3 regions of the Xanthomonas sp. AC360 genome follow, and region 3 is predicted to be linked to each of the others. Evidence: predicted binding sites of a transcription regulator. Region 3 holds the regulator's gene; each other region holds the start of a gene.
The links. The regulator FliA, encoded in region 3, starts transcription of late flagellar genes. The targets are predictions, from matches to a motif close to TAAAGTTTNNCNNNCNNNGGCCGATAA.
Positions count from the first base shown of each region.

Region 1: ACZZ0O_RS09390 (GGDEF domain-containing protein) is a predicted target of FliA. The motif match lies at 1,734-1,760, and genes of this name have one in related genera.
Region 2: ACZZ0O_RS00030 (methyl-accepting chemotaxis protein) is a predicted target of FliA. The motif match lies at 1,384-1,410, and genes of this name have one in related genera.

Region 1 is NZ_OZ409846.1:2,188,165-2,191,350, forward strand. It holds gene ACZZ0O_RS09385 (SulP family inorganic anion transporter) at 150-1,637, shown strand; gene ACZZ0O_RS09390 (GGDEF domain-containing protein) at 1,884-2,864, shown strand; gene ACZZ0O_RS09395 (M28 family metallopeptidase) at 3,016-3,186, shown strand, end outside.
Region 2 is NZ_OZ409846.1:7,331-10,516, reverse strand. It holds gene ACZZ0O_RS00030 (methyl-accepting chemotaxis protein) at 1-1,317, opposite strand, end outside; gene ACZZ0O_RS00025 (membrane-bound PQQ-dependent dehydrogenase, glucose/quinate/shikimate family) at 2,062-3,186, opposite strand, start outside.
Region 3 is NZ_OZ409846.1:3,799,332-3,802,517, forward strand. It holds gene ACZZ0O_RS16250 (chemotaxis protein CheA) at 1-74, opposite strand, end outside; gene ACZZ0O_RS16255 (protein phosphatase CheZ) at 77-703, opposite strand; gene cheY (chemotaxis response regulator CheY) at 703-1,095, opposite strand; gene ACZZ0O_RS16265 (RNA polymerase sigma factor FliA) at 1,130-1,897, opposite strand; gene ACZZ0O_RS16270 (MinD/ParA family protein) at 1,894-2,778, opposite strand; gene flhF (flagellar biosynthesis protein FlhF) at 2,765-3,186, opposite strand, start outside.

The DNA.
Region 1 (3,186 bases), 1.6 Mb from region 3:
CGTCCGCGTCGCGCGGCGTGATCGCAGCCACAGAAAAGCGCATTGGCGCACAGATCACAGGTGGGCTGCGGGCGCGGTCGCTTTCCCGCACACTATCGTCGCTGCGCGCTGTCCGCAGGCTGTCCTTTTTGTCCCCGGAGTGTCCCCCAATGTCTTTCCTGCGTGCCGAACTGGCGCAATGGCGCGCTTCACCTGCGCGCGAACTGATGGCCGGTGCGGTAGCAACATTTGCCCTGATTCCCGAAGTGATTGCGTTCGCCTTCGTGGCGGGCGTCGACCCGCAAGTCGGCCTGTTCGCGTCCTTCGTTATCGGCATCGTGATTGCATTTTGCGGTGGCCGCCCGGCGATGATTTCTGCCGCGGCCGGATCGGTGGCGCTGGTGGCCGCACCGCTGGTGGCGGCGCACGGGCTGCCGTATCTGTTGGCGGCCGGGCTGCTGGCCGGCGCGGTGCAAATCCTGTTCGGGCTGCTGCGCTTGGGCGTGCTGATGCGTTTTGTCAGCAGCTCGGTCCGCACCGGGTTTGTCAATGCGCTGGCGGTGCTGATCTTCGCCGCACAGCTGCCGCATCTGCTTGGTGCCAACCTCACCAGCTGGGTGATGCTCGGTGTGGGCCTGGCGATCATCTACGGGCTGCCGCGCTTGCGCGTGCCCGGCCTGTCGGCGATTCCCTCGCCGCTGTTGTGCATCCTGCTGCTGACCATCGCCGGCAGCGCCCTGCACCTGCCGCTGAAGACCGTGGCCGATCTGGGCAAGCTGCCCAATGCGCTGCCGTTCCTGCAATGGCCGGCCGTGCCGATGACGCTGGAAACCCTGCGCATCATCGCGTTGCCGGCGTTGGCCATCGCCATGGTGGGTCTGCTCGAATCGATGATGACCGCGCGGGTGGTCGACGAACTAACCGATACCCCCAGCAACAAGAACCGCGAGTGCACCGGGCTGGGCATCGCCAACACCGCCGCCAGCCTGTTCGGCGGCATTGCCGGCTGCGGCATGATCGGCCAGACCGTTGGCAACGTGAAGTACGGCGGCCGTGGCCGGCTATCGACGTTGTTTGCCGGCGTGTTTCTGCTGATCCTGATGGTGTTGCTCAAGCCGTGGGTATCGCAGGTGCCGGTGGTGGCATTGGTGGCGATCATGGTGATGGTGTCGGCCGAGACCTTCGACTGGCGTTCGCTGCGCACCGTGGTCACCCACCCACGCACCTCCAGCGTGGTGATGTTGGCCACCGTGGCGGTGACCCTGGCCACCCACAATCTGGCTGCCGGCGTGGCGGTGGGCGTGGTGCTGAGTGGGGTGTTCTTTACCTTCAAGGTGGCCGGGCTGCTGCAGATCGCGCATAGCGATGGCGCAGATGGCGTGCGCACCTACAGCGTGCGCGGGCAGGTGTTCTTCGCCTCGGCCGATGTGTTCATCGACGCCTTCGACGCGCGCGAGGTGCCTGGCCGCGGCGTGGTGATCGACGTGAGTCGCGCGCATTTCTGGGACATCACCGCCGTGGCGGCGTTGGAAAAGGTGGTGCAGCGGCTGCGGCATCACGACCTGGACGTGCAGGTCAAGGGCCTGAATGCCGGCAGCCGCCGGCTGATGCAGCGGCACGCGCTGGGCGAAGACGCGCTGGAATCCGCGCTGCCCTGAGCATTCCAGGGCAGCCGTGCCTAGCGGTGTCGCGGGCGGGCGTGTCTGCTGCCCAGCGGCGGCTGGCCGCGCGCTGAGCCTTGGCGGCCGCCGACCTCAAGTTTGCGGCTGGGGCGCCGATGAACCGGCATCCTGATTGCCGGTCGTTGTCGTGAAGCCTGCGCATTGCCACTCCAGTTGTCCGCCAGCCCGCCGTGTCCGGCAAGGCGGGCCTGCGTCTGCGTCTGCGTACCGGCCGAGCCGCCAATGAGCGCCACGCCGTTGCTGGAACGGATGGTGGACATGACCGCCATCCGCGATGCCGATCTGCTCGATCTGAGCCTGTTGCGCACCATGCGCGAGCTCTGCACCGCCGAAGAGCTGTCGCTGCTGCGCATCGCCCCGGATGGCCGCACCATGGCCGAAACCCGCCTGCACGACGACGGCCGCTTGTCGTTAACGGTGGCTGAGCTCAAGGATGCGCAGATGCGCGCCCAGCTGGTCGACGTGCATGGCCCCGGCGATGTGGTGCACCTGCACCAGAATGGCCAGGCGCTATTGGTCTATCCGATGATGGAAGCGCGCGGTATCCGCACCTGCCTGCGGGTGGGCGGTGCACGCCCGCCCGGTGCCGCCGAACAGGCGATGCTGCAGGGCTTTGCACGCTTCTTCCAGAATTACCGCAGCCTGCTCGACGATGCGCAGCGCGACGCCTTGACCGGCCTGCGCAATCGCAAGACCTTCGACGATGTGATCCTGCGGCTGTTCGCAGGCGGGGCAGAGACGCCGGCAAACGAAAGCGTCTGGCTGGGCATCGTGGATATCGATCATTTCAAGCGTGTCAACGACACGTTCGGTCATCTGTATGGCGACGAAGTGCTGTTGCTGGTCGCGCAATTGATGCAGCGCGCGTTCCGTCAGGACGATCTGCTGTTCCGCTTCGGCGGCGAAGAATTCGTGATCGTGCTGCGTGGCGTGGAGCGCGATGTTGCGATCAGCCTGTTCGAGCGGTTTCGGCTTGCCGTTGCCGAGCATGTGTTCCCGCAGGTCGGGCAGGTCACGCTCAGCACCGGCATCGTGGAACTGACGCATGGGCGCCTGATCAGCCAGCAGCTGGACGAAGCGGACAAGGCGCTGTACTGGGCCAAGCAGCACGGCCGCAATCGCGCCGTGGTGTACGCCGAGCTGATCGCCAGCGGGCAATTGCTGCAGACCATGCAACAGACCGGCAGCGTGGACCTGTTTTAAGCGCGCGCCTCGCTCTCGCCCTACCGCGTGCAGGCGTGCCGACAGCTGGTCCGGCGCAGCGCGGCCATCGCAGGCGGCAATCCCGCGACATGCTGCCGCTTGCACGCGCGGGTGGCTACACTCCAGGGCTGTCTGATATCTGGGGTATGCAATGAAGCGACTCGCCGTGGGACTTTTGGCAATGGCGGTCTCGACCGCAGTGATGGCGCAGGCGCCGACGTTCGATGGCGCGCGCATCTCGCGCGACGTCAAGGAGCTGGCCTCCGATGCCTACGAAGGCCGCGGCCCGGCCACTGCCGGCGAAGAAAAAACCATCGCCTAC
Region 2 (3,186 bases), 3.8 Mb from region 3:
GATCTGGCTCATGGTGGCGACCACATCATCCATCACCTGGCCGCCGCTTTGCGCCACTTCACCGGTGCCCACCACCAGGCGGTTGGCCTGCAGCGCGCTGTCGGCATTCTGCTTCACGGTCGAGGTGAGTTCTTCCATGGAGCTTGCGGTTTCTTCCAGATTCGCCGCCTGCTGCTCGGTGCGTTCGGACAGATCGGTATTGCCAGCGGCGATTTCCACCGCAGCCTGGCGGATGGTGTCCGATGCAGTCTGGATGCCGCCGATGATTTCGGTCAGACGGGCGACGGTCTGGTTGGTGTCGTCGCGCAGACGCGCAAAGATGCCGTGCGCATCGCCGTCCACGCGCTGGGTGAGGTCGCCTTCGGCCATCGCGCTGATGACGCGTGCCAACGCGGCCAGGTGGGTTTCCACCGAGTCGTAGATGCGGTTGATGCCTTGCGCCAGCGACAGCAGCACGCCATCCATGCCGTCGACCTGCATGCGGCGACTGAAATCGCCGGCCGATGCCGCGTCGATGATCTGGATCAGCGCCTGCTCGGCGTTGACCTGCGCGGTGACGTCCATCCACTGCGCGATGGTGCCCAGCTTGGTGCCGTCGGCGGCGATGATCGGGCTGTATACAAAGTCGATCTGGCGCCCGAAGAACGGCGCGCGCACGGCCTTGGACGCATTCAACGCGCGCATGCGGTCGATGGCGGCCTGGCTGTCCGGGTAGATGTCGCCGATGCTGCCGCCGACGAATCCTTCGGCATGGAAGCTGGGGCGGAAGCTCTGCACATCCGGCTCGATCAGCTTGAGCATCGCGAGCAGCTTGCGGTTGGCGAACAGCACCTGGCCGTCGTCGTCGGCGATGCGGATCATGGTGTCCAGATCGTCGAGTGCCTTGATCACGAACTGCCCATGGCGAAGGCCTTGTTCCATCACGTCGATGCGGATGGCCAGCTTGTCCTGGGTCGCCTGCAACGTGCGCAGCAGCGGTGCCAGTTCACCGGAGGCGGTACGCGCGTCCAGGCGCTGAAAGCGGCCTTCGCCCAGCGCAGCGACGGCACTCACTGCCTGCTGCAGCTGCGCACTGCTGCGACGACGCGCCCACCACCACAGGCCGACGCTGGCCGCGCCGAGCACCAGCAGGGCCGGGAACAGCTTCGCGAACGCGCTACCGACGCCGCCGGGCACCAGCGTTGCGGCATAGAGCGTCAGCAAGGCCAGCAGCCCGAGGTTTGCGGCAGCGGGCATCCATGCAGTCCAGGTGGTACGCGCAACGTTTGCGTCCGCGGGTGGGCGGGAAACGGGTGCGGCATCGTGTGAAGGCAACATAGGCTGAGTCCGACTAGTGTTCTGGGAAAGGGGGAACGGTGTGCGGCAGGAGTGGGCTGCAATGGGGTATCGGCGGCCGAGCCCGAATCATGATGGTGTGAAAGGACCGTTTGTCGGAATGCGTGCTGCCGAACCCACAAAAAGCTGATGTGGTTGATTTGGAAGCGTTTTCAATTGCGGTGCGTATGTTTTGAGCAGCTCTCGGCTGCCCGGAATCGGTGTTCCTGGTTGTAAATTCCGCGTGAAATTGGGCTGTCGTGAGGTCGGGCAATTCCACGCTCCGATGGAATGCAGATGGGCGGTTCGCTTCCCCTGATCTGGCAGCGGCTACTAGCGCGCGTTGCACTGTTGCCGGTGCCGGTGCCGGTGTCGGTGTCGGGTTTGCTCTGAAATCAGAGCGGGCACAAACCACCGCCATGGCAGTGCACCGGGTGTCGGGAAATCGCAGCAGGAGAACTTGAAAAGCAGCGACCCGAAGAACTTCGGAAAGACCTCCATCCGACACGGCTCGGTGCGACGCCGATGGCCCGTCGGTCAAACCGCAGTTCCGGCACACCTGTCATGAGCGGACGCAACCCAGTGCAATTCAGGCGTGCTGCCGGAACCACGGATTCCGACCGCACACCACATGCTCCGCCGCATCCGGACAACGACGATTCGCCCAATCGACAGGCCGCGCCCATAAAAAAACCGGCCGTCTCGCGACGGCCGGTCTGTTGTGTCACTGCCCAAAAGGGCTGGCGATTACTTCGCCGGCGCCGCTGGTGCAGCGTCCGGCAAGGCCCAGGCGATGACGCTGTCGCCGGACTTGGTTTCCATGCGGTCGTGCCCACCCACGGCTGCCACGATGTACTGCTTGCCGTCGATGGTGTAGCTCAACGGGGCAGCCTGCGGGCCGGCCGGCACGCGCGTCTCCCAGACCTGCTTGCCGGTGCGGGTGTCGAAGCCGCGCATGAAGTCGTCCAGGGTTGCGCCGATGAAGGTCACGCCACCGGCGGTGGCCAGTGAGCCGCTGTTGTTGGGCGTGCCGATCTCGAACTTGGTCTTGGACGGGATGCCCATCGGACCCTGGTCGTAGCCGGTACCCAGCGGACGGCGCCACAGCACCTGCTGCGTGCGCAGATCCACACCGGAGATGTAGCCCCACGGCGGGGCGACGCACGGGGTGTTGAGCGGCGACATCCACGGCTCCTTGCGCGCGCCATAGGCCAGGCCCTTCTGCGCCATGTAGCCGGGGGTCTTGCTCTTGCCGTCGAACACCGACACGACGCCGAGTTCGTTCATTTTCTCGCGGGTATAGACCTGCAAGGTGTAGGGCAGGCGATTGCTGTTCATCACCATGATGCCGCGCTGCAGATCGACCGAGACGCCGCCCCAGTTGATGCCGCCGTGGTTGCCGGTGAACGCCAGTGAGCCTTGCAGCGTCGGCGGGGTGAACATGCCTTCGTAGCGCAGCTGCTTGAACTGGATACGGCAGGCCAGCTGATCGAACGGGGTCATGCCCCAGGCATCGGATTCGATGATGGTCTCGACCTCGCGGCTGGGCGCGCCCACGGTGTTGGGCATGCCCGGCGAGATCGGCTGGGTGGCAGCGGTCCAGTCGCCATGGTCGGTGCCTTGCGGCACGGCCATCTGTTTGACCGGCATCAACGGCGCGCCGGTGGCACGATCCAGCACGAACACCTGGCCGGACTTGGTAGCCTGGATCACCGCAGGACGGGTGCCGCCGCCGGCGACCGGCCAATCGACCAGGTTCGGCTGCGGGCCGATGTCGTAATCCCACAGGTCGTGGTTGACGGTACGGAAATGCCAGCGCTCCTTGCCGGTGGCCGCGTCCACGGCGACCAACGAGGCGGTGTATTCCTCATC
Region 3 (3,186 bases):
TCGCCGAGGCGATCCAGGATTTCCTGGGCCTCGACGATGAAATCGGCAGCAATATCGTCTGGAACAGCACTCATGGTTACAACCCCAATCCGGACAGCAAATCGTCGGCGTCGTCTTGCGACACCGCGTGACGGTCCAGGCCCTTGACCGCAGGACCGGCAAGACCGCCGTCGTCTTTCTTCGGCTCGGTGCTCTTGGGCGGCAGGCCCAGCGCGCCGAAGCCTTCATGCACGCGGCGCACGATCCCGGCCACGCGGCGAATGATCTGCCCGCTGAGGTCCTGATAGCTCTGCGCCAGCGACAGCTCGGTGAGGTTGTGGCGCATCTGGTCCATCAGCGCGCCCTGGTCCTGATTCAGACCGCCGTCGCGCAGCTTGTTGGCCAGCTCGCGGCATTCTTCGACCAGATCCAGGGTGCGATGGCTGGCCTTTTCGGTCATTTCCACCACGTGGTCCAGGCGCGAGCAGGCATCGTCCAGTTCGCCGGCTTCTTCGGGCACGGTGGGCAGCTCGCCCAGCGCCTGCCCAAGTTCGCGTGCGAGCCGGCTCAGGCCCTGCATCATCGGACGCGTGCGCAGGGCGGCGAGGTGATCGACCTCGCGCTTCCAGGCAGCTTCGTCACCGCTTTCCAGTGCATCAAGCGCACCTTGCAGACGCTCGATCAACGCAGCGCGTTCGGCATTGGTCTCCACGGTGGCGTTCATCAGGCGGTCGCCGCCAGACGTTCGAATACCTTGCCCAGCTTTTCTTCCAGCGTCTGCGCGGTGAACGGCTTGATGATGTAGCCATTGACGCCGCACTGCGCCGCTTCGATGATCTGCTCGCGCTTGGCTTCGGCGGTCACCATCATCACCGGCAGGTGCTTGAGCTTAGCGTCGGCGCGGATGTTGCGCAGCAGGTCGATGCCGGTCATGCCGGGCATGTTCCAGTCCGTCACCACAAAATCGAACGGGCCCGAGCGCAATGCAGCCAGCGCGCTGTTGCCGTCTTCGGCCTCTGCGGTATTGGTGAAGCCGAGATCTGCCAACAGATTCTTGACGATACGTCGCATCGTCGAGAAGTCGTCCACGATCAGGATCCGCATGTTCTTATTCACATCAAGCTCCTAACACGAAAAAATACGCGAAAAATTAGTCGTCAATTTCGACACCGGCGTCGGCCAGTTCGAAGACTTTGAGGCGGCCGCGCAAACGCACCACGGCCTGGCCATGGATCTGGCAGACGCGCGACTCGCTGACACCGAGCACAGCGCCGATTTCCTTCAGGTTCAATTCCTGTTCGTAGTACAGCGACAGCACCAGCTGCTCGCGCTCGGGCAACTGGCCGATGGCCTTGCCCAGCTCGCGGCCGAATTCGCCACGCTCCATCATCTGCTGCGGGTTGGGGCCACCCTTGGCGGTGGTGTCCAGCTCGCCGTGATCTTCGATGCGCGATTCCAGGCTCAGCACCTGGCCGCGTGCGGCGTCTTCCATCAGGCGCAGGTAATCGGGCAGCGGCATTTCCATCGCGGCGGCCACTTCGGTGGCGGCGGCGGCGCGGCCGGTGTTCTGCTCGATCTTGCGCACTGCGGCGGCGGCGTCGCGGGCACGGCGGTGTACCGAACGCGGCACCCAGTCGCCACGGCGAATTTCGTCGATCATCGAGCCGCGGATACGGATCGAGGCGTAGGTTTCGAACGAGGCGCCCTGGTCGGAGTCGTAACTGCGCGAGGCTTCGATCAGGCCGATCATGCCGGCCTGGATCAGGTCGTCCACTTCCACGCTGGCCGGCAGACGCGCCGCCAGATGGTGGGCGATGCGGCGGACCAGATCGGCGTGCTGGGTCACCACGTCGTTGGCGTTATTGCGCTGCACGGCGCGGTACTGCGCGGTGGCCGTGGTTGCGGTAGCAGTGCTCATGCGGCCACTCCCCGTTGGATGATGCGTTCGACAAAGAACTCGACGTTGCCGCGCGGCACGGTGGGAGCCTGCCAGCGCGAGGTACGGCGTGCGATTTCGGCAATGGCCTGCGCCGACGGACTGGCGGGATACGCCTTGATGACGGGTTGCTGACGCTGCACCGACAGGCGCAACCAGTCGTCCTGCGGCACGTGGCCGAGATAGTTCAGCGACACATCGCCAAGGAACTTTTCGCAGACGCGCGAGAGCTTGTCGTACAGCAGGCGGCCTTCGTTGGGGTCGCGCACCATGTTGGCGATGATCTGCAGGCGGTCCACGCCGCGTTCGCGCGAGAGCACCTTGATCAGCGCGTAGGCGTCGGTGATCGAGGCCGGCTCGTCGCAGACCACCACCACGGTGTCCTGGGCGGCCTGGCAGAAGGTCAGCACGCTGTCGGTGATGCCGGCGGCGGTGTCGATGACCATCACGTCCAGGTCGCGTTCCAGTTCGGAGAACACATTGACCAGGCCGATGTGCTGGGCCGGAGCCAGTTCCGCCATGTGGCGGCGACCGGAGGCGGCCGGCACCACCAACACGCCGCCCGGGCCTTCGATGATCACTTCATCGAGCGTGCAGCGGCCGGCGATCAGGTCGGCCAGGGTGAACTTGGGCGAGAGTCCCAAGACCACATCCAGGTTGGCCAGGCCAAGGTCGGCGTCCAGCAGCAGGGTGCGTTTGCCCATGTCGGCAAGCGCCACGGCCAGGTTGGCGGAGATGTTGGTTTTGCCCACGCCGCCCTTGCCACCGGTCACGGCAATCGTGCGCACCGGGCCCAAGGGCTCGGGACGGGTCGCCGTCAGGGGGAAGGCGTTGGTCAGCTTTGCGTATTCACGCGACTGCATGGTTGTGCTCCGGAGTACAGGGCTTATCGGCAGCGCGCCGTAAATCTTCAAGACGAAGAACGAGACTGGCGGCATTGGCGCGGTGCAGGTCGTCTGGGACCCGCTGTCCGTCAGTCACCCAGGTGATGGGCAGTTGGTGGTCGACCACCACCGACAAGGCGCTGCCGAAGCGGCCGGTCTCGTCGAGTTTGGTCAGCACCACGCCTTGGGGTTTGGCGTGGGCGAAGCGGCGCACGACCTCGTCGAGGTCGGCAAAATGAGAGTTGGCGGGCAGCACCAGCAGCGAGGTGACCTGCTGGGCGGCGCGCAGCCAGTTCAGCTGGGCGGCCAGGGCGCGGTCGCGCTGGCCCATGCCGGCGGTGTCGATCAGCACCAGCTTGTAGTCGCGCAGGCGATCCAGCAGCGCGA